3 regions of the Psychromonas saccharinae genome follow, and region 1 is predicted to be linked to each of the others. Evidence: predicted binding sites of a transcription regulator. Region 1 holds the regulator's gene; each other region holds the start of a gene.
The links. The regulator sigma-54, encoded in region 1, starts transcription at its own class of promoters, with help from an activator protein. The targets are predictions, from matches to a motif close to GTTGGCACGNNNNTNGNNT.

Region 2: the regulator sigma-54 is predicted to act here: its motif matches at 6,032-6,050, upstream of flgJ (flagellar assembly peptidoglycan hydrolase FlgJ).
Region 3: the regulator sigma-54 is predicted to act here: its motif matches at 2,219-2,237, upstream of ACR30L_RS05090 (flagellar basal body L-ring protein FlgH).

What each region holds. Positions count from the first base shown of each region.
Region 1 covers NZ_CP195153.1:3,188,272-3,195,997, reverse strand. Annotated here, with positions in the region: gene ACR30L_RS14320 (YacL family protein) at 430-795, shown strand; gene mgtE (magnesium transporter) at 833-2,194, opposite strand; gene ACR30L_RS14310 (HPr family phosphocarrier protein) at 2,278-2,553, opposite strand; gene rapZ (RNase adapter RapZ) at 2,561-3,409, opposite strand; gene ptsN (PTS IIA-like nitrogen regulatory protein PtsN) at 3,584-4,030, opposite strand; gene ACR30L_RS14295 (RNA polymerase factor sigma-54) at 4,248-5,693, opposite strand; gene lptB (LPS export ABC transporter ATP-binding protein) at 5,730-6,455, opposite strand; gene lptA (lipopolysaccharide transport periplasmic protein LptA) at 6,461-6,997, opposite strand; gene lptC (LPS export ABC transporter periplasmic protein LptC) at 6,984-7,547, opposite strand; gene kdsC (3-deoxy-manno-octulosonate-8-phosphatase KdsC) at 7,548-7,726, opposite strand, start outside.
Region 2 covers NZ_CP195153.1:1,366,707-1,374,432, forward strand. Annotated here, with positions in the region: gene ACR30L_RS06105 (TRAP transporter substrate-binding protein) at 324-1,397, shown strand; gene ACR30L_RS06110 (TRAP transporter small permease subunit) at 1,510-2,013, shown strand; gene ACR30L_RS06115 (TRAP transporter large permease) at 2,026-3,318, shown strand; gene ACR30L_RS06120 (choice-of-anchor A family protein) at 3,558-4,520, shown strand; gene ACR30L_RS06125 (Na+/H+ antiporter family protein) at 4,604-5,926, opposite strand; gene flgJ (flagellar assembly peptidoglycan hydrolase FlgJ) at 6,084-7,133, shown strand; gene flgK (flagellar hook-associated protein FlgK) at 7,126-7,726, shown strand, end outside.
Region 3 covers NZ_CP195153.1:1,136,270-1,143,995, forward strand. Annotated here, with positions in the region: gene ACR30L_RS05080 (hypothetical protein) at 1-80, opposite strand, end outside; gene ACR30L_RS05085 (flagellar assembly protein T N-terminal domain-containing protein) at 122-1,312, opposite strand; gene ACR30L_RS05090 (flagellar basal body L-ring protein FlgH) at 1,321-2,082, opposite strand; gene ACR30L_RS05095 (mechanosensitive ion channel domain-containing protein) at 2,523-5,759, shown strand; gene ACR30L_RS05100 (NAD-glutamate dehydrogenase) at 5,955-7,726, shown strand, end outside.

The DNA of each region.
Region 1 (7,726 bases):
TATATGTTTATTTTGTTAAAAATCAATTGGTTAAGTAGTCTTCAATTAGAGACGAGGTGGTTTTGCGTATTGAATGGTCACTTATGATTGTCTTAGAAATTATTGTTTTATCAATATTGGGAGCATGTTTATATCTTTTAAGCATATTATTTCAATGCTAAATCATCTAGGACTAATCGAAGATATAAAGCAAGGGGATAAAAGTGACCCATCAAATTTATCCGATTAATTTTTTAGAAAAGATTACATTGAAGCTATTTTCAATGAATACTTAAGGTTTAGCGATAGCCTTAATGTTTTACGGGATAAAAAGGAAAACGATTGATTGCTAACGAAGTTGCTCTAAATTATCGTGTTTTTACGTTCCGATTAGATGCGCCCTTATTGTATACTTGCAATAATTTTTATTAATTAATTATTTGAGAAACGATGGAATTTGAATTTAGAAAGCACTTTATTAGTGAGTCTGCAACGGTGAAAATATCTATGGGTCACGAGGCTTTTGCTACTTGGTTAGAGCAAGAAGGACAACAGGCCTCTTGGGTTAAAAAATTACTCGAGCAGATTGCTTTATTGCAGCAACATCAGATCAACGAAATTAAAATGCAAGGGAGTGAATTTTCTTTATTATTGACTGAAGGTGAAGCACAAGTTGCAAATCACAGTATTTTAAATAACCAAGAAGAGTTGGGATTAGATGAGGATATGAATTTTTATGATTTAGAAATTCAAGCTTCTTGTGGCCTAGAAGACTTTGTAAATTTACTTGAGTCTTGGTTGGCTTTTATAGATTAAATTCATTTAAATGAGGGCAGGTGACACCCTCATTAATTTAATAACTTAATACTAATGTTGCCATACCAAGGAATGAAAATAAGCCGATAACATCGGTGACGGTCGTTAATGCCATTCCGCCAGCCAATGCAGGGTCTATTTTATATTTATGCATTATTAGTGGTATTGTTACACCTGCAATACCTGCAGCGGATAAATTGATAAACATGGCGCCGGCAATGATTAAACCAACTGACAAGTCACCTTTCCAAAAGGTAACTGCAGTGGCGACTAATAAAGCCCAAATAATGCCGTTGAGAACACCAACTGCTGCTTCTTTACCAATCAGCCATTTTGTATTCCCAGTTCCGATATGTCCAACCGCAATACCACGAATAACCAATGCAAGAGTTTGGTTACCTGCAATGCCACCCATGCTTGGCACAATTGTCATTAGAACCGCTAATGTTGCCATTTGTTCTAAGGTTGCTTCAAACATATTGGTTACTGAGGCCGCAATTAAGGCTGATATTAAATTAATTGAGAGCCAAAGTGTTCTGCGCTTTGTACTTGGGAGAATAGGCGCGAAGGTATCTTCATCGTCATCCATACCGGCCATTCCCATCATTGAATGTTCTGCATTTTCTCGAATAATATCGACAATATCATCGATAGTGATTCGCCCCAATAAATGGTTACTTTCATCAACTACGGGGGCAGAAATCCAATCATGGCGCTCAAATAGTTTGGCTATGTCTGTTTCAGGCATTTCGACGAGTAAGGTCTCAATTTTATTATTCATCACTTCGGCAATTGAAAGCGAAGGATTCACTGTTAATAGTGTTGAAAGTGGGACATCACCAATAAGTTGATCCTCTTCATTTACGACATAAAGCGTATCTGTTGCTTCTGGAAGCTCTCCTTTTAAACGTAAATAACGTAATACTACATCGATAGATACATCGGGTCTTAGGGTGATGGTATCCGTATTCATAATCGAACCTGCGGTATCTTCTGGATAGGCAAGTGCTTGTTGGACGCGATGCCTGTCCTGCTCATCCATCTCTTGAAGAACTGCTTGATACAGACTATCGGGAATACTACGTAATACATAAGCTAGATCATCGGTATCCATGCCTTCTGTTGCAGCCACTAACTTAGTTGCCCCCATCAGGTTGATGATGCCATCTTTTGCATCTTCGTTTAATTCTTCAAGGATTTCACCATGGAGATCATGATCGGTTAAGTTCCATAGTACTTTACGATTAGTTGGTGGGGAAGATTCGAGGATTAATGCAACGTCGCAGGCTGGCATGTTTTCAAGGATACTGCGGGCTTTGACAAACATACCGCTTTCAAGGGCTTTATTGACTTCATGGAGACATTGTTGGGCGTTTTGTGAGTCAGTGTTTTCCAACATAGGGCCTCCGTTGTAATGTATACTTTGATTCAGCTTTTCCCTTTCTATCTAAGAAGGTGTGCTAAGTGCCGAGTCGTATATTATTATTCTTCTTCTAAAAACTTATCTTCAATTAGCTTCGTTACAGCATCAATTGCTTCTCTTGCTTGATTACCTTTAGCGATAATTTCAATTTCCTGTCCGAAGCATGTTTCAAGTACCATTAAACCTAATACACTATCTGCATCAGCCTGTTTTCCTTGATGACGAATAGTTATAGTTGCATCGAAAGAATTGACCAATTCAACAAGTTTGATCGTTGCGCGTGTATGCAAACCTAATTTGTTTTGTATTGTAGTGGTTTGTTTAATGATATCCATATTTTTATTACTCATTTATGCATTTATGTTCAATTTGTACCTGATATTTAGTTGCAAATCGTGCTGCTAGTTCTTCCGTAACATAAACAGAACGATGTTTTCCTCCCGTGCAACCAATGCCAATTGTCACGTAATTGCGGTTGCTGGTTTCAAGATGGGGCAACCAAGATTGAAATAAATTTTCAATTTGATTAATGGTTTGCTTCACAACTTTATGTGAATCTAAAAAGTCTTTAATCGGTTGTTGTTGACCATTATAAGGTTTTAATTCCGGTACCCAATGCGGGTTCGGTAAAAAACGGACATCGAAAATATAATCTGCATCTTCAGGACGTTGGTATTTAAATCCGAAAGATTTGAAGATAATAAGTAATTTGCTTTTGTCTGAGCCCTGTAGATAAATCTTGATACGTTCATTTAAATTGTGAATCGATAATGTCGTTGTATCAATGGTTAAACCCGCGCATTCATGAATGGGTAATAACAGCTCACTTTCAAGTTCAAGGGCATTAGATAGAGATATTTTATGTTTAGAAAGTGGGTGGAAACGTCTTGTTTCACTATAACGGCGAACTAATTCACTACCAATTGCATCGAGATAGATAATTTTCATTTGCACGTTTTGTTTTTGTTGCAAGGTGGCAAGGAGAGTTTGTATTTTAGCGCTTTTATCGGGAAGGTTACGGATGTCTAAGGTGATGGCGACTTTATTGTTTTTTTCAGAAACAGTATCAATTAATTGTTCGAGAAGTTGGAAGGGTACACCATCGATGCAGTTATAACCTAAATCTTCAAGTACGTGAAGCGCTATCGTTTTACCTGATCCAGAGCGTCCACTAATAACGACGAGTTTCATCATAACTCCAATTTATACTTATTTTATTACATAATTATTATTTTATCTCTATAAAATAGATGTGTGTTAGCCATAAAAACTAACTACCACATCCTGTACTTTTTTCTTTTGAAATTCAAGTTGTTAAAACTAATAATTACAATTTAATAAATTAATTTAAGTAAACTATGTAGATTATTCAGCCTGTAATAATTCAAACAGTGTTTCAGCGCTTTCAGCGGTTCTTAATTGCTTTAAAAATGTCTTATTTAAGAGCTTTTGACTGATCTCTGACAATGTTGCTAAATATTCCTGACAGCGATCTTCAGGAACGAATATCGCGAACAGTATATCCACTTTGTTACCGTCATAGGAATCATAATCAATAGGTGTTTCACATTGTATAAAAACTGCTGTCGCAGGTAAGCTGCTGTCAATTTTTACGTGCGGAATTGCAATACCCGAGCCTACGCCCGTAGAACCAATTTTTTCGCGACTAATGAGATCATTAAAAAGTCTCTGTGCATCGATATCCAGTTTTTCCGCTGCAATATGACTGATTATTTCGAGTGCAGATTTTTTACTGGTACAACGTACTTGACTAAATACAGAGTCTTTAGTTAATAGGGTCGATATTTTCATATTTTAATCTACTTTAGCTGCGATATTAAGAAGCGCGAAAGTTTAGCAGTTTACAGGTAAATACGTATCAAGAAATACTCATTTTTTTAATATTAATTAAAAATTTAACAACCTGTAGAGAAAACTTTATGGATAACGCTAGGATATCACTGAATTATTTAATTTTATTCGTGTTCACCTCGCTTTTAATACATAAGTGAACATCGAATTAAAGTTGTTAGAGTAATTGTTTTCGTTGATTAGAAGGTGGGATACCTAACGACTCTCGGTATTTTGCAATCGTACGACGCGCTACTTTTATACCTTGTTCCTCAAGTAATTTACTTATTTTATTATCACTTAAAGGTTTTGTTGTTAGTTCTGCACTGACGAGCTTTTTAATTAAAGCGCGAATAGCTGTTGATGAACATTCACCACCACTTTCTGTTGCAACGTGGCTAGAAAAGAAGAATTTAAGTTCATAAATACCTCTTGGTGTATGCATAAACTTCTGCGTAGTTACACGAGAAATAGTCGATTCGTGCATGTCTACTGCAAAGGCAACATCATTTAATACCATTGGTTTCATTGCTTCATCGCCGTATTCAAAAAAGGCTTGTTGTTGTTGAACAATACAATTAGACACTTTTAAGAGTGTTTCATTACGACTTTCTAAGCTTTTAATAAACCATTTTGCTTCTTGTAAGTGGCCCTTAATAAATTGTGAATCACTTTTACTAATATTACCTTTACATAAATTAGCGTATTGGGTGTTGACCGATAGGTTTGGATCACAGTCTGGATTTAATGAAACACGCCATTGTCCTGCTATTTTTTTTACGTAAACATCGGGGACAATATATTGTGCATGTGATTCTTCAATTTGATTGCCAGGACGAGGCTCTAAACTTTGAATTAAACGCATAACTTCAGCAAGTTGCGCTTCTTTTAATTTTGTTTTTCTAGCCAATGTGCGGTAATCGCGATTTGCCAATAAATCCATATGGCACTCTAATACCATTTGCGCTTCGGCTAGCCATTCAGTATCGGGGGCTAAATGTTGAAGTTGAATTTGTAAACACTCTTGGGTGGAACGGGCTGCAACACCAATCGGATCAAAATGTTGAATACGTTTTAATACAACTTGAATTTCATCAAGTTCAAGATCTTCAATATCAACACTTAAGCTTTCTAAAATAGATTCACACGTACTTGTTAAATAACCTGATTCATCAATCGAGTCGATAATAGAAGTCGCAATAAGTTGATCAGTTTCAGAAAAAGGTGTTAGTTCCATTTGCCACAGTAAGTGGTCTTGTAATGTATTTGATGATTCACCTTGATAAACTGTATCTTCACCTTCATAGCTTGCACCACCTGAAGCAACGGAGGTCGTTGGAACTGGGCTATAGGATTCTTCCCAATCAGTTTCCGCAGGAAGATCGTCAGAAAATTCTTGCTTTGTGATTGCTTCCGAAGTATCAATTTGACTACTGTCTTGTTCTTTATGTGCTTCTTCACTGCTTGTTTTGTCATCTTGTTCAAGTAGTGGGTTTTCGTCGAGCGCATTTTGGATCTCTTGCTGCAAATCGAGTGTAGAAAGTTGTAATAATTTAATTGCTTGCTGTAATTGAGGAGTCATGGCGAGTTGCTGACCCATCTTCAATTGTAACCCTTGTTTCATCAAAATATTTTTTCCTCCTATTCAACCATTGTTAGCTTAGAGTGTGAATTCATTGCCTAAATAAACCTGTTTAACTTGATCATTTGCTAAGATTTCATCTTGGGTTCCAATTGCAATAATTTCACCATGGCTAACAATATATGAGTGTTGGCAAACATCCAGTGTTTCACGTACATTATGATCTGTGATTAGTACGCCTAAACCTCTATCCCTAAGCTGTTGAATAATATTTTTAATATCAATAACTGAAATAGGATCAACCCCTGCAAAGGGTTCATCTAAAAGGATAAATTTGGGTTCAGTTGCTAATGCTCGTGCAATTTCTACACGGCGACGCTCTCCGCCCGATAAACTCATTCCTTTATTACTACGTATATGGGTTATATGAAACTCTTCGAGTAACATTTCTAGTTTCTCTAGGCGCTCCGCTTGTGATAACTCTTTACGCATTTGTAAAATGCCCATGATATTTTCAGTTACCGTTAAACGTCTAAAAATAGATGCTTCTTGCGGTAAATAACCAATCCCTTTTTGTGCACGAATGTGCATTGGTTGGTTAGAAAGATCTTCATGGTCTAAAAAAATAGTGCCTGCATTTTGTTTTACTAGGCCAACAACCATATAAAAAGATGTTGTTTTACCTGCTCCATTTGGACCAAGTAATCCTACAATTTCACCGGTTTTCACGGTAATACTAACGCCATTAACAACGGTACGACCTTTATAACTTTTTACTAAGCCTTTTGCTATTAATTCAGCCATTTGATTTATTCTTCTTTATTCGAGTTAGTTGTGTCTTGTTTCGTTTTTTCAAATTGAGAAGGGAGAAAAACAGTATTAACTCGATCTTTATTAGATTCTCCCGTGCCTACAATAAGTTCTTTTGTTTTAAGAAAATAGACTATTTTTGAAGCATTAATTTCACTATCAAGCTGTTTAACTTGTGCACTGCCACTGAGCGTGATTTTCCCCTCCGCAACATTATAACTAATATAATTGGCTTTTGCTGTTAATGGGCGACCATCGTTTTGCGTTTGGTAAAAGGTGGCAGGTAATCCTTCTGCAGTCATCTTTTCGCTATTTATTTTTGTATCTCGTTCAACGGTTAATGTGTTGCTAGTTATTTTGATAGTGCCTTGGGTTAATAACACTTCCTTTGAAAAAATAACTTTATTTTCTGCCATTTTTGCATGCTGTTGTAATGAGCTGACATGAATAGGTTGTGAATAGTCTGATTCGATGGCATTGCTTGAAAAAGAAACAAGTAATGTGCTAACAGCGAACAGGATTTTATTTATTTTCATTAAAGTATACCGCTTTTATTTGATCTTTAACTATTAATTCTTCCGTAACCAGCGAACCCCACATACCGATTCCTTGTTGCTCCATTTGCGGGCCTTTCCAAGTAACTAACTGATCGGTATTTAATTCTTTTTTATCTAATAATATGGTTAATTTTTCAGTTTCCATTGTTTGTATAAGTTGATCTTCAGTGAGGTTTTTAACTAATACATTATCGGACAAAAGTAACTTACTTTGTTTAGAAAGGATACCTTTTTCACTACTGATTTGCCAAACACTCAGATTATCCTTTTTTTCATCATTAATATAGACAGTCAGTTTTGGATGCTCAAATATAGTAATATCGTCATCGGATAATCCGGTTGTTTTTATTGCTGATATTTTATATTCCATGTTGCCAGTCTCATCAAAATGGGTATTGCTTGCTCCATTGATGATATAATTGAGTTGATATTTAGGCGCCTCAATAACATTTGATTGTGGTTTAAAATATAACCACAACAAAAAGGCCAATAATAAAACTATAAATGGAATGCTTTGGCGTTTATTCATTTACTCGCTTTTGCCCTGTGTAATGTTAAGCAGATTATGGCATTGTAAAAATAGATCGCAAATTTCCCTCACTGCACCAAATCCCCCTTTGGTATAAGTAATGAGATCCGCTTCTTGTTTCATTAAAGGATGCGCATCCTGAACGGCAATACCTAATCCACAATCTTTAATGACTGGAA
Region 2 (7,726 bases), 1.8 Mb from region 1:
ATTACTTGCAGAAGGATATACTCAAGTTTTTATATTTAAGTTAAAAAAATACATTTCCAACTTTTTACCTCGTATTTATTCAGTGAAAATCAAAACTTACTAACTATCCTATTGATATATCTAGTCTATTTAATTAGCCGTTCACAAACTTGTATGACAAATAATGAATTGTGATAAAGGTATCAGCGTTGCTAAAAAAATAACCAATATTGATCAGTTTAATGGTTAAAAAATAACACTATGTTAACATCCTCTCAACATCCGAGTCTATTGATAGACTATTATCAATAAAATAATGCCAATTGTTTCAAGGAGTTAGTTGAATGTTGAAATCCATCTGTCGTACTACTATTTTAGCCGTAGCCATTGCTACTGTGAGTTCAAGTGTATTTGCTGCTGATAAAATTTATAAATTAAAATTAGCAGAAAGCTGGGGACCTAACTTTCCTGTTTTCGGTGATTCAGTAAAAAATATGGTTAAAATGGCAGAAGAAATGTCCAATGGGCGTTTACAAATTCGTGTTGATTCATCAAATAAGCATAAAGCCCCATTTGGTGTTTTTGATATGGTTAAATCTGGTCAATATGATATGGGACATTCCGCTAGTTATTATTATAAAGGTAAGGTGCCGAATACACTTTACTTTACGACGATGCCCTTCGGTATGACGGCAATGGAACAGTATGCTTGGTTCCAATATGGTGGTGGGCAAGCACTTATGGATGAAGTTTATGGTGCCCATAATTTAGTGGCCTTTCCTGGCGGAAATACAGGCGTGCAAATGGGAGGGTGGTTTCGTAAAGAAATTAATTCAGTTGAGGATTTAAAAAATCTGAAAATGCGTATTCCTGGTTTTGCTGGTGAAGTGCTTGCGAAGCTTGGCGCGACGCCCGTTAATATTGCACCAGGGGAGCTTTATACTTCACTCGAGAGAAATACCATTGACGCATTAGAATGGGTTGGTCCTTCACTTGATTTACGTATGGGGTTTCATAAGATTGCACCTTTTTACTACATGGGGTGGCATGAGCCTGCTACAGAGTTAATGTTTATCGTTAATAAAAAGAAACTTGAAAAATTACCAATGGATTTACAGGCAATATTAAAAGTGGCAATGCACAAAGCGTCCTATGATATGTATGTACAATCCTACGCAGAAAGCGCCAAGAACTGGGCGATCATGAAAACAGAATTTCCCAATATACAAGTGAAAACTTTTCCGCCAGCAGTTATCGATGCGATGAAAAAAGCAAATGATGCGCTTTTAGCTGAAAAATCATCAGGTGATGCCATGGCTGCCAAAATTATTAAATCTCAAGCAGATTACTTGAAGTTAGTACGTGTTTGGACTGACATATCAGAGTTCGGTTATTTAGAAAGTGTAAAAGACAAATAATCGAACGATTACCATTCAATATTCATGTTGAGTGGTAAATTAGAGGCTACTTTTTGAGTAGCCTTTCCCTCCTAAAAAATAATCAGTCGCTATTTATCAAAGGGACAAAATTATGGAACGTCTTCAAAAAGTTCTTGATCGTTTTTCCGATATATTTGGAAGAATATCGATAATGCTGCTTATCTTGCTTCTATTAAATGTTTTTTACGATGTGATTGCTCGGTATTTTTTTAAGTCGAGTTCGATAGGAATGCAAGAGATGGAATGGCATTTATTTGCTTCAATGTTTTTGATAGGGATTGCCTACACCTTAAAAGAAGAAGGGCATGTTCGTGTCGATGTCTTATATGAAAAGTTCAGTGAGAAAAAACAAGCCTGGGTTAATGTACTTGGCTGTATTTTTTTCTTATTTCCCTTTGTGGGATTGATTATGTGGTTTGGTTATGGATTTGCCTTCGAAGCCTATGATTTAGGCGAAATGAGTGGGGATCCCGGCGGATTAAAATATCGCTGGATCATTAAGTCAATGATACCTCTTTCTGCACTGATGTTGGCAATTAGTGGTCTGGGTTTTTTACTTAAAAACATTATGAGCATTCGAAAACTTAAAGATTAAAAGGAATTTCTAATGATTGGAATTATCATGTTTATTGTTGCCTTGCTGATGCTGCTAACTGGTTTTCCGGTTGCATTTGTTTTTGGTGGTGTTGCACTTATTTTTGGTGTTTTTTCCGAGGGATTAGACTTATTTGCATTTATGCCATACCGAATTATGAGCATTATGGAAAACTCTGTGATGATGGCCGTGCCGATGTTTATTTTTATGGGGAATGTCTTACAAAAAACCAAACTTGCAGAACAATTACTCGAAGCAATGGGGGAATTATTTGGAAGAGTGCGAGGTGGTGTTGCTGTTTCTACGATTCTAGTCGGCTCGCTATTGGCGGCTTCGACAGGTGTGGTGGGGGCATCGGTTGTTGCAATGGGCGTTATCTCTTTACCTGTTATGCTTAAGTACAATTACGATAAAAAATTATCAACGGGTGTTATTTGTGCATCTGGAACACTAGGGCAAATTATTCCTCCTTCCATTATTTTAATTATTTTGGGAGATGTTATGGGTGTGCCAGTCGGGGATTTATTTAAGTCAGCCCTGTTACCAAGCGCTATTTTAGTGGGACTGTTTATTTTATATGTGTTGGCTTATGCTTTTTTTAAACCTGAAGCAGCGCCTGCTTTGCCGGAATCCGCTGTCAAAGAAAGCAGTCTGGTGTCTTGTTGGCGAGCATTTAAGGCCATTGCACCGCCCTTAACGTTAATTATTGCCGTGTTAGGTTCTATTTTTTATGGTATTGCAACGCCAACCGAGTCATCGGCAATAGGTGGAGTCGGAGCGATTGTATTAGCTATCGTGTATGGTCAATTTTCTTGGAAAATAATTTGGGAAGCAGCATCAGATACGGTTAAAGTGACGGCAATGGTATTTGCGATTTTTGTTGGGGCAACAGCCTTTTCAATGGTTTTTTCTTACACGGGCGGTGAGGAAATTATTGAGGACTTGATGTTAAGCCTTCCGGGGGAAAAATGGGGATTTTTAATTATCTCAATGCTGGTTATTTTAGTCTTGGGTTTCTTTATCGATTTTGTCGAAATATCTTTTATAGTTGTGCCGTTGTTATATCCGATAGCCGAGTTACTTGGGATTGATTTGACTTGGTTTGCGATATTAATTGCAATGAATTTGCAAACCTCATTCTTAACACCTCCCTTTGGCTTTAGTCTGTTTTATCTTAAGGGGGTTGCACCGCCGGGAATTAAAACAATGGATATTTACAAAGGCGTTATTCCTTTTATTTTATTACAAATTTTAGTATTGGGATCAATATTACTCTTCCCTAGTTTTTATGGGTTTGCTTTGTAAATAAATGATAAAGGCTTTTCTGATTAATTAATATCATACAGAGTTGTTATTATTTTAATGTAATTAATAGGAAATAAACCTTACTTTTTAAGGTGTTAAATGGTTTTCTATTTACCGGCTAAATATATCATGTTAAAAATTTGTTGCGTTTGAATTTTATACAAGTATTCTACGCAGCCAATTTGGTATTAGCTGGGGTAAAAATTGCCATACCAATTTATTTGTGAGGAGAGTGAAAGGTGAAAAAACGTTATAGTTTGTTAATAAGCACGGTTTTATTAGGCATGGGGTATTCCTCCGCAAGTATTGCAACAGCGATTGATCTTGGTGCTGCTAGTGATTATAACGTGTTTGTTAAAGATTCTTTTACTGCTGTTTATAGTGACGTTGAAGGCAGGGTTGCAGCTGGTGGAGATGTATCCGTTACTGGTTATAGTATTAATCTTGCAAATAGTGCTCTCGCATCTTCCGATACAATACCCGCGTTGGTTGTTGGTGGTGATCTTAATGTGAATAGCGCGCAGGTCTATGGCAATGTTTATGTGGAAGGCGATTATAATGCAACGCAAAGCTTTAATATTGTCGATGGTAGTGTCAATTCTACAGGTGTTTCTGGTGTTGATTTTGAATCTGCGTTTTCTAGTCTGGCACAATTATCGGGAGATTTAAGTTCATTTTCTGCAAATAGTACGGCAATCGATAAATGGTCAACACAATATCTTACTGGTACAGGCAGTAATAATGAGCAGGGGGATGTTCATATTTTTTCGCTTGATTCAAGTGACTTTAATTATAGTAATTATTTATTATCTGGTATTGATGCTGGTGATACGATTGTATTTAATGTGGCCGGTGACAATATATCGACGGGTTGGGGAAACTTAGCCGGTTCAGATTTCTCATTATCTGATCTTTCAGCAAATATTATTTATAATTTTTATGAAGCTGATTTCATTACTTTAACTGCTGCGATGTATGGTTCAATACTTGCGCCTATGGCAGATATTTATTCTAATTATGGTGTGATTGAAGGACAAGTTATTGCAAATTCGTGGACGGGAAGCTTTCAAGTAAATGATAATTCATTCGTTTCATATGTCGCTAGCAGTTCAAATTCAGTGTCAGTTTCTGCACCAACTAGCATGGCATTTTTGTTATTAGGATTATTGACGATTACAATGCGCCGTACCTTTAGAAAATAAGTAACCTTCTTTCAATCCCTTTCTATGTTATTTGTTATTGAGATCAAACCCGTCAGTAAACGACAGGTTTGATCTTTAGCAAATTATAACGTCATTGCCGCAATCCAACCGAATACAATTAACGGTAGATTATAATGTATAAAAGTTGGAACAACAGAATCCCAAATATGGTCATGATTACCATCACTATTTAATCCAGATGTTGGACCTAGGGTTGAGTCAGAGGCTGGAGATCCTGCATCTCCTAGTGCAGCGGCGGTGCCGACTAGTGCGATAGTTGCCATTGGTGAAAATCCAAAGGAAACGGCAAGTGGTACATAGATAGTCGCGATAATTGGAATAGTCGAGAAAGACGAACCAATCCCCATGGTTACTAGTAGACCAACGATTAACATTAATAACGCAGCGAGTGGTTTATTCTCACCAATCGATGTCGATAACATCGACACTAATGTTTCAACACTGCCCGTTGCTTTCATAACAGCAGCAAAACCTGCAGCGGCAATCATAATAAAACCAATCATTGCCATCATATGAACACCCTTAGTAAATACATCTTGGGTTTCTTTCATTTTGATAACGCCACCCAGTGTAAAAACAAGAAAACCGGCAAGTGCACCGATAATCATAGAGCCTGATGATAGTTGAGCGGCTAATGTCGCAACAATGGCAATAGCAGCGACAATTATATGGCGTTTATCTAATTGTTTCACTTCAGATGTCGTTATTTCTGGGGCTGCTTGTGGGTAATCACGTGGTTTGCGGTAACTAATAAAGACTGCGATTAATAGTCCCGTTACCATACCAAGTGCAGGTAAGATCATCGCCATTGGTACTTGGCTTGCCGTCACATCAAGACCATTATCATGAAGATTTTTTAGTAGAATGTTATGTAAGAATATTCCCCCGAAACCAACTGGTAGCGCCATATAAGGCGTCACAAGGCCAAAGGTCAATACACAGGCAACGAGTCTTCTATCTAATCGTAATTTAGCAAATACGCTTAATAAAGGCGGGATTAAGATAGGAATAAAAGCAATATGCACGGGAATCACGTTTTGTGATGAAATTGCCATCAAACCAATTAAGCCTAATACAAAATATTTTATAACATTAGTAAGGTTATCTGGGTGCTTACCGTTAATTCGTTTAATAATGGTCTGAGCTAGCAAATCGGTAATCCCCGATTTAGAAATAGCCACGGCAAAAGCACCTAACATAGCGTAACTCAAAGCAATAGTCGCTCCACCACCCAAGCCCCCTTCAAAGGCACTGACCGTATCGCCAATTGACATACCTGCCGTTAATCCACCGACTAATGCGCTTAGTGTTAATGCCACGACAACATTAATACGCATGAGTGAAAGGGCAAGCATTACGCATACCGAGACTAAAACCGGGTTGATCATAGAAAATCCTTACAAATTGAGTTGATAAAAAAGGTGCATCTTACCTAACTCATATTTTTAAGAAAGCGATTTGATCAAAAAATAATAGTTACTATAGAAAGTAATGGCACTTTTTTTGCTTTATTAATATTGTGAATAATAAATGGGGCTGAAAATGGCAAATCAAGTGCTGACAGAAGCAAGTAATTACTTTGATTTACAAGGGTTAGACCAATTGCGTCAAAAAGCCCAAGGTAATAGTAAGGAATCGATCCGTGAAGTCGCTAATCAATTCGAATCGATGTTTGCGAGCATGTTGATTAAATCAATGCGTCAAACCAATGAAGCCTTTGAAACAGATAGCCCATTTAATAATAAAAATACTAAGTTTTATACGGATATGCAGGATCAACAGTTAGCCCTTGATATCAGTCGGCATGGTTCATTAGGACTTGCGGATGCGCTGGTTAGGCAGTTAGATCCTAGTGCAATCGCGGCACCTAAATCGGTTCCTGAAGATCAATTGTCCATGTCTAATACAAATGCGAGTCAGGCATTTGATTTATCTGGAAATAAAGAGGTTAAAGACTTTATCAAACCGGACCAAGTTACTAGTAACGCCGAATTTACGACACCGAAAAGAGTGCGCTCGGTTAAGGTCGCCATTGATACGGATGCGAACAAAGTTAATAAGGGAGTTGAACTCTCTTTAAATAATAATAAACAGCCTGAATTTACAGATAAGAAATCATTTATAGAAACATTGTTACCTTACGCCAAAAAAACGGCACAAGCTTTAGGCGTTTCCCCTGTTGTATTAATTGCACAATCGGCATTGGAGACTGGCTGGGGTAAAAAAATTATTAATCGTGTGGATAAACAAAGTAGTTTAAATCTTTTTAATATCAAAGCACACAGAAGCTGGCAGGGTGATAAGGTTGCTAAAAATAGTTTAGAAGTGGAAAACGGAGTGGGGATTAAACGTGTTTCTAATTTTAGAGCTTATAACAGTTTAGCCGAGAGTTTTGAGGATTATGGGCGATTTATTACCACTAATAAACGGTATAAACCTGCATTACAGCAAAATGATGGTGATCATCGTTATATCGAAGAATTACAAAATGCAGGTTATGCAACGGATCCTAAATACGCAGATAAAATAAAATCAATTATGCGTGATGATGCGTTTAAAGAAGCGTTAGCAAAAGGAAATATCAATGGCTGATATGTTTCAAGTTGGTTTATCCGGAATACGTTCATCGCAAGCAAGCTTGACGACAACCGGACACAATATTGCCAATATTAATACCGAAGGTTACTCTCGCCAAAATGTTGAAGTTGAAGCCGCTTATGCAAATCGTCACGGCCGAAACTTTATTGGTCAAGGCGCAGTCATCACAAGTATTGAACGTGCCTATGATCAGTTCGCATTTACTGACAATATTAAAAATACATCTCAATTGGGTTACGCCAAAGAGGTATTTCAACAAAATAGTCAATTAGACTCTGTTTTATCGAATGAAGATACCAGCGTTACTAAGCCTGTATTAGCAGTATTTGAAGCTGCAAATGGCATTGCAGATCATCCTAATATGTTGGAATCGCGTCAGGTCTTTCTTGAATCTGCGGTGAATATGGTGAATCAATACCATCGTATTTACGATAACTTAGAAGTTCAACATGCTGGTATTAATAGCGATATTAGTAATACTGCAAAAACGATTACGACTTTGGCTAAAAATATTGCTTCGTTAAATGAACAAATATCAGCGCAAGTTTTAAATGGTACGGAAAGTAATGCCAACGACTTAATGGATC
Region 3 (7,726 bases), 2.1 Mb from region 1:
TGTTGGGTCTTCTCGATATTATTTTTTAGTACACTTGCACTGCTAGTTTGTAGTGCTTCAGCTGAATTGATGGTTGTCATTATGGCCTACCTTAGTTTTTTATTAACTGTATTCGTTATATTTAAAAATCATCGTCGGTGACGGGGGTGAGAATATCGCGTATTTGGATATTCGCCATATCAGCGATATTGGTTGCTTTTAATAGTGCATGCTGTGGTTGTACTGATACCACTTGTAAAACAGTATCATCTTCATTGAAGAGTGAACCATGTGTTCCAGAGTCTTGAAATGAGATAAATTGGTTTCTGAGTACTTTGAAACGATCGCCTTTTCGTACACCATTTTCCTGACCAAGGTTGATCACCAGGTTTTCGTTGTTATAAATTGAGACAACTGATGCTAGCGTTGTTTCGCAGGAGAAAGCACCTTCAATATCTTCAATCGATTGTTCAATATAGAAGTTGACTAGTTTTCCATAATCGGAGTACCAAAAAACACTGCCAGATGTGTCTAAACGCATGGTGACATCAAAGGGCCATTCACGGCTTGCTTGGTATTTTTTCTGGAAAACTGTTTTATTATTTATTGCATCGATAACATAAAGTTGCATTTGAAAATTGCGATATTTAGTCGTTGATGTTGGTACACCTAAAATGGTTGTGCTTTCATTGTAGTCAGATAGATCTGTTATTTTCCCAAAGAGAATATACTGAACATCGTATTGTGCATAAATATCCTGTGCAACGGACAGCATTTGTCTTTCTATATCATTGCTATTGTTATTATTAAACGCGATAGGTTGCGTGCGTAGTTGGCGCGCATCAATTTGTCTACTGCTGGTTTGTAATTGTGAATATAAACGTTGTCCAATTTCTTCTGGAATTTTATAAATCCCACCAAGCTGTGCCTGAGATGGCGTCACTAATTCAAGAGGGCCTACAAACAGTGGTTTTGCATAATTATCTTTTTTGCAGCTATCGAAGGGATAAATATCTGCAGAGACTGTTACCTGAATGCTGTCATTGATAATATTTTCGGTTAACAAATGCATATCGACAATTTCACCGTTAGTGCGGACGGTTAGTTTATCAATCTCTAATACGCCTGATTTCACTACTTGCAGCGCATTAACACTTGCGCCACCGTGATACATTAAGGTTAATAGAGCATTTTGAATGGCTTTTTCCCTTGCTGCTGCAATGTCTCCATTAATAATTAGCGACTCACCATCACCTTCAAACCACAGCGCGTTAGCTGAAAATGAATAACTAACTATTAATAAAAATATGAATGTTTTATAGAGTCTTATCATGTTAAATCCTAAAGTGCATTACCCAGTAGCGATGATAACCAACCTTTCTTTTGTGCGTCCTGATGATCGCCCGTTGCGCTAAATTCAATACGTGTATTCGCAACTTGTGCTGATTCAACGGTATTATCTTCGCTGACATCTAAGGGTCTAACGGTACCGGTGAAACGCATGTATTCATTACCATTATTAATAACCAACCATTTTTCACCGCGTACTTGTAAATTGCCGTTATTTAAAATATTAACGATAGAAACGGTAATTCTTGCCGATATGCTGTGCTTTTGGTCTGCGCCCGATGAACCATCAAATCCAGATTCTTTGTTTAAACCTAATTCCACGACATTGTCATTTATTTTTAATTCGCCACCGGGGATAGTGATTGGGTCGAGTGTGTAACTGTCTGTATTGGCTAGGGTGGAACTGGCTGATTTAGAAGCAGAAGCATCTTCTTGCAGTATTACCGTAATGGAATCGCCTACTTGATAAGGGGCGCTATAGCTATAAAGGCTCTGTGCTTGTTCACTATTAAATAAAGACCCCGTTACTGCAATTGAAGTCGGTCTTTGAGCTGGTTCGATTGGCGCGTAATAGGGATCGTCTGCAATAGGGGCTCTATTATCTTTTACTGTGACAGGTTGAACTTCTTCTTGTTTTTGTTGTTGTTCTTCTTGAATTGCTTTTTCATTGAGCGCTTCTTTTTTCGCTTCTGGAATACTTGTGCAGCCAGCCAGTAATATCAGAGCAGTAGATAAGACTATTAATTTGATCATTGTTCAACCTTAGAGCCTAGTGAGCGCAGTATCTCTGTCATCTTTAAAAAGTACGTTATGCGCTGTTCTTGCCACAGGAAGACTGTATTTAAGTCTTCGATGAATTTTTCGTTTAATTAAACGGTTAATAGGAGTTAAGCAAAAGAAGTGCCAATTAGAGTAATTACGGAATAGAACAATAAAATACATCGTATAGACAGCAAATATCATGCCTTTTAGAGTTAGGGGAGCCCTGTGATTTTTTTTATATCTATAATTAAAACAGTTATTTACTTGGAGAACTTGACCAAAGGGGGCTGTGTGTTTTTGATAAATGTTTAGCGTGCTATTATTTTGGGTTCTATGTTATTTTAACCCTATGACAATTTGTTTGTTGCCGTCATTAATCTGACTCTTAAATAAATTATTGAGTTCGACGGTATAACGTATTAGGTGATTATTTGAAATTTTTATCGTATTTTTTGGTGATAATAGCATTGGTTATTAGTCAGTCTGTCTTGGCTGAATTGCCGACTTTGAACATGGTTAATCAACGGATCGAGCTTTTAAATAAAGAAAGCGATGCTGCTGATATTGATACGCTACAAAAGATCAAGGACGAATTACGTCAAATAGAGGAAATTAAGCAACAAAATGCCGACTTACAGACTCTGCTAAAACAAGCTCCACAACGGAAAATTGCACTTAATAAAAAACGCGAAGAATCTGCAGTAGCCGAACAAGAGGTGATTTCTGACACGGCTTCGGCTAATTATTTGGAATTACGTTTAGCTACCGAAACCGCAAGAAATCAAGAATGGCGAGAGCAAATTAGTCAGCTGGAAACACAGCAACAAGAGATGCTTGATTCACAGGAAACATTACCCGTTGATATTGCAGAGCAAGAACAAAAAATAGCGTTGGTGGCGAAGGATAATTCGATTATTGAAGCACAGTCTGATTCTGTTATTGATAAATGGGCAATAGAAACGCAAGCTGCATTATTAGAAATTCAATTAGAAGCGCTAACACTGCAACAGGAAACATTGAGTCAACGTCGCGAGCTCGCGAAAATAAATCAACAAATTCTAGAGAATGAATTATCAATCAGCGATAAAAAAATAGAGTTGTTGCAAGTTAGCCTTATTGAGGTCAGTACAAAGTCAAGTTTAGAAGTGATCGAGCAAGCAAAACAGCTCTCCAATACCTTGGTTAATGTGCCTACGTATATTAAGCAATGGAACAATAAAAATGAACAATTAGCCACTGAATTTGAAGCGCTCAATCGTCAATTAATTTCATCGCAACGAGAAAGTAAACAGCTTCAAGATCAACGCCAACGTGTTACCCAAAATTTATCTCAGATTAAAGGTAACATCAAGTGGTTGAAAAATAGCCCCGAGTTCAGTGATGCAATTGGCGCGCAATTGCGTTCATTGCCAGATCTCTCCGACAAAACTGATTTGGCAAATACCATTACTGAAGCGCATTTAAAACATTTCAAATTATCGACGGAATTAGCGCAATTAAAAGATATTCCCGAATTAGTTACTCGTGTTACTGAGAGTGAACAATTGAGTAGGCTGCATGCTAAAGTGCTCGAGAGTATTCTTACATTTCGTTTGCAAGTGTTAAATGATGCGATTGATAAAACCGATCAATTTATTGCAGAAGTGACGCGTCTTGATGCTTTACAGGATCAGTTTTATCAAGAAATTCAAGATGAACGTAATTTCTTACGTGAGCAACGTTTGTTTATACGTGATAGAAGCAGTTTGTGGTCATTATCTTTGATTGATTCAACTGTTTTGTTAGGTACTGGCGATTTACTTGGCAGAGTTTCAACATTAGTACAAAAAGTGGCAAGTTATCCAGGTGATCTATTTTTGTTAGGGCTGCTTTTTACTTTTATTGGTGTGCTAATCATGCAATTGCGGATCGTCGCTAAAAAATACCGTTTAGAATCGGCTAAATTAATTGGGAAAGTGCGCAAAGATACTTTTTTATCTTCTTTTATTTTGTTTCTTTCAGCTATCGGCAATGGTGCGTTGATTGCATCGTGCTTGTTGATCGTCGATTACGGGATTGAATCGCGATTATCTGACTATTATTCCTATGATTTGAATAAAATATTTATTAGTTTCAGTACGCTTATTTTTGTTTGGGAGTCAGTTGGCAGGATGGCGATGCCCGATGGTTTATTTGAAGCACATCTAGGGTATTCGAAAAGCTTTATACAATGGTTAAAATCGAGTTTATCTAAAAACCGTTGGCTTCTCTATGGCTTTTTAATTACTATTTTAGTCAGTGAAATGTTAGCCGAATCAAGCAATGGATTAATATTACGTATTTTATTTATAGTGTTAATGAGTTGGTTAATTGCTTTCACTATTATTTTACTAAAACGCAATCATTTACCGATTGTTTTACCACGCATATTTCAATCGCCTGCTGCATTACAATTATTAAGAATCGCATTGGTGCTACCTCTTTTAACCATTTCTATTTTAGCCATTTGGGGCTATTTTTATACGTCTTGGGTTATTTTATTCTATTATTATGCGGTTTTATTGTGTGTACTATCAACCACCTTATTTCAGCAGTTAGGTGTGCGCTGGCTTTCCATTGAACAGCGAAGAATTAGTTTGCAGCGCGCATTGGAAAAAAGAGAAGAATTATTACAACGTGAAAATGATAACTTACCCGTTGAAGATATCGATGAATCTATTATTCCACTTGAATCCATTGGCCAACAATCATTAACATTACTTAACCTTGCCGCATTAGTTGCTCTTTTCATTATGTTATCGGCGTTACTCTCTGGTGGATTATTGGGCTTTCATTGGATGGATGAGGTGACTATTTGGGATGTAATGACGGTCACCGAAACAGGGAATATTGTTGAAGCTATTTCTCTTAAATCTTTACTCAGTGCGATAATCAGTTTTGGGATGTCACTTTATCTTGCCAAAAATATTCCAGGGTTACTCGAATTATTGATTTTGCACCGATTAAATATTTCATCTGGTGCTACTTATGCTACTAATACTCTATTACGCTATGCCATCGTACTTGGTGGCTTTTTAATTGCCGTGTCAACACTTGGCTTTCATTGGTCAAGATTACAATGGTTAGTGGCTGCGCTTGGTGTCGGTTTAGGCTTTGGTTTACAAGAAATTTTTGCCAACTTAGTTTCTGGCATTATTTTATTATTTGAGCGTCCTGTTCGGGTTGGCGATACGATTACTATTCAAGATTTAACTGGGCAGGTAACGAGAATTAATACCCGTGCGACAACCATTTTGGATTGGGATCAAAAAGAGATTATTGTACCGAATAAATCGTTAATTACAGAACAGCTCATTAACTGGTCACTTTCAGATTCAACGACGCGGGTTATTTTACCTATCGGGGTTGCTTACGGAAGCGATGTGGCTTTGGTTAAAAAATTACTGATACAAGCGGCAAAGGAATGTGAAGAAGTCTGTCATGTTCCCGAACCCTCTGCATTATTTTTGGCTTTTGGCGCAAGTAGTTTAGATTTTGAATTACGTATTTATTTACCAAAAATCGAAGGCCGTTCGATTATTAAGGATAAGCTTAATAGTCGTATTGATCAGCTGTTTAGGGATAATAATATTGAGATACCTTTCCCGCAAATGGATGTTCATGTACGTGATTTACCAGTAAAAGTGTAATCAAATGAGAAAAGATAATCATTATTGTTCATTGGGTTGGATTTTTATACTAAGAAGCAGTTTATGCTAAGTACATTATTTAGAAATACTATGATTTATTAATCAAGGGGGCTTTGTGCTTTCTGGTTTGCCTTTTAACGGATGCAAATGAAAAAGTACAACAGGCCTTTATACTTTATCGGGAAGAGGTGAACGATGGTTTCAACGCTCAATCAAAAAAGTGATATTTTAGAACAGATTTTCTCCCAGCTTAAAAATGATGTTTCAGATCGTGCTCAAAAATCATTACAGCAGTTTATTTCAATCGCCTATCGTAATGTAGCCGTCGGTGATTTAACCAGCATGACACCCGCTGATTTGGTGGGGCTCACCGTGTGCTTATGGCGTGAAGTGCAACAATGGAAATCTATACAAGCAAAGGTGGAAGTATTTAATCCGGATGTTGAACAAGATGAATGGCAATCTCCCCATACACTGATCAGTGTTGTATGTCGCAATACACCCTTTGTTATTGATACGTTACAACTTATTATTAATGCTCAAAACATCAAAATACATCGTATTTTTTATAGCGAAATGTCAATAGAGCGAACAAAAGCCGGTAAATTAAGCTCTTTTGATGCAAATAGTGCCGATGAATTATTACTTTATTTTGAAATAGATAAAACGACATCGAAGGTGGATTGTGAAGAGATAAAAATAAAAATACAGCAAGCACTTGAGAACGTAAGCTTGGTTGTTGATGATTATTTACCTATTACTAAAAAGCTAAAGGATGGGGTGAAATACAGTAAAAGTGATAAATTTAATCAACATATTTCCGATTTGGCTGCTCAACAAGGGTATTTAACATGGTTATTGGATTCAAACTTTATTTTTATTGGTTGTGAACAATTCACCATTGAAAACAATCAAATTAAAACCGTTGAAAATAGTCGTTTAGGGTTGTTAAAACAGCCTGACTTTATTACTCCTGAATGGCAATTTGAAGATATTGCCGTACTTCAAGAAACCTCTCTTATTCACTTCAGTAAATCCTATAAGCGCGCCATGGTACATCGTTTGGCGCACCCTGATGTTGTTTATGTTAAACGTTTTAATGAAAAAGGAGAGTTGGTTTCTGGGTTCCGTTTCATTGGTTTATATACGGCCGCTGTTTACGGTGGATCTCCTGCCAATGTGCCGATTGTGGCTGATAAGTTGACAAATGTATTAGCACAATCGGGCTATAGTCATGATAGTCATTATTACAAAGAGTTGGCACAGATTCTTTACACCTATCCACTTGAAGATTTATTACTATGCGATGAGCAAACATTACTAAATGATGTCATTGAGGTGTTGTACGCTCAGGAACGTAAAAATTTAAAATTATTCTTACGTAATGAAGCGAATAAACAATTTGTAATTGCAAGTTTATATGTCCCTCGTGATGTTTATAACACTCGGGTAAGATTAAGTTTTGAAGAATTAATTTGCCGTACTTTAGATGTAAATGATCGTGATTTTCAAGTATTTCTTAGTGAATCAAACCTCGCGCGTCTACGTATTGTTTTTCGATTACAACAATCTGCTGAAAATAAATTAGAAGTGCAGGCAATTGAAGCACGAATGAATCAATTAATTCGTCGATGGGATGATGATTTACAGGCGTCTTTAGTCGATCATTGTGGTGAAGAAAAAGGTAACCAACTCAGTAAAAAATATTGCAGTGCTTTTCCAATTAATTATCAAGATACGTTTAGTGCTCGCGTTGCCGTTGCAGATATTGAACGCATTGAATGTTTGTATGCGAAAACAGAACATTCAATGGCATTACATTTTTATCGTTCCAATGAAGTCAATAACAGTGAGTTGAAGTTAAAACTATTCCATCAAGATGGGGCATTATTGTTATCGGATATTATTCCTATTTTAGAAAATATGGGATTAAAAGTTGCTGAAGAATATCCCTACAAAATAGCATT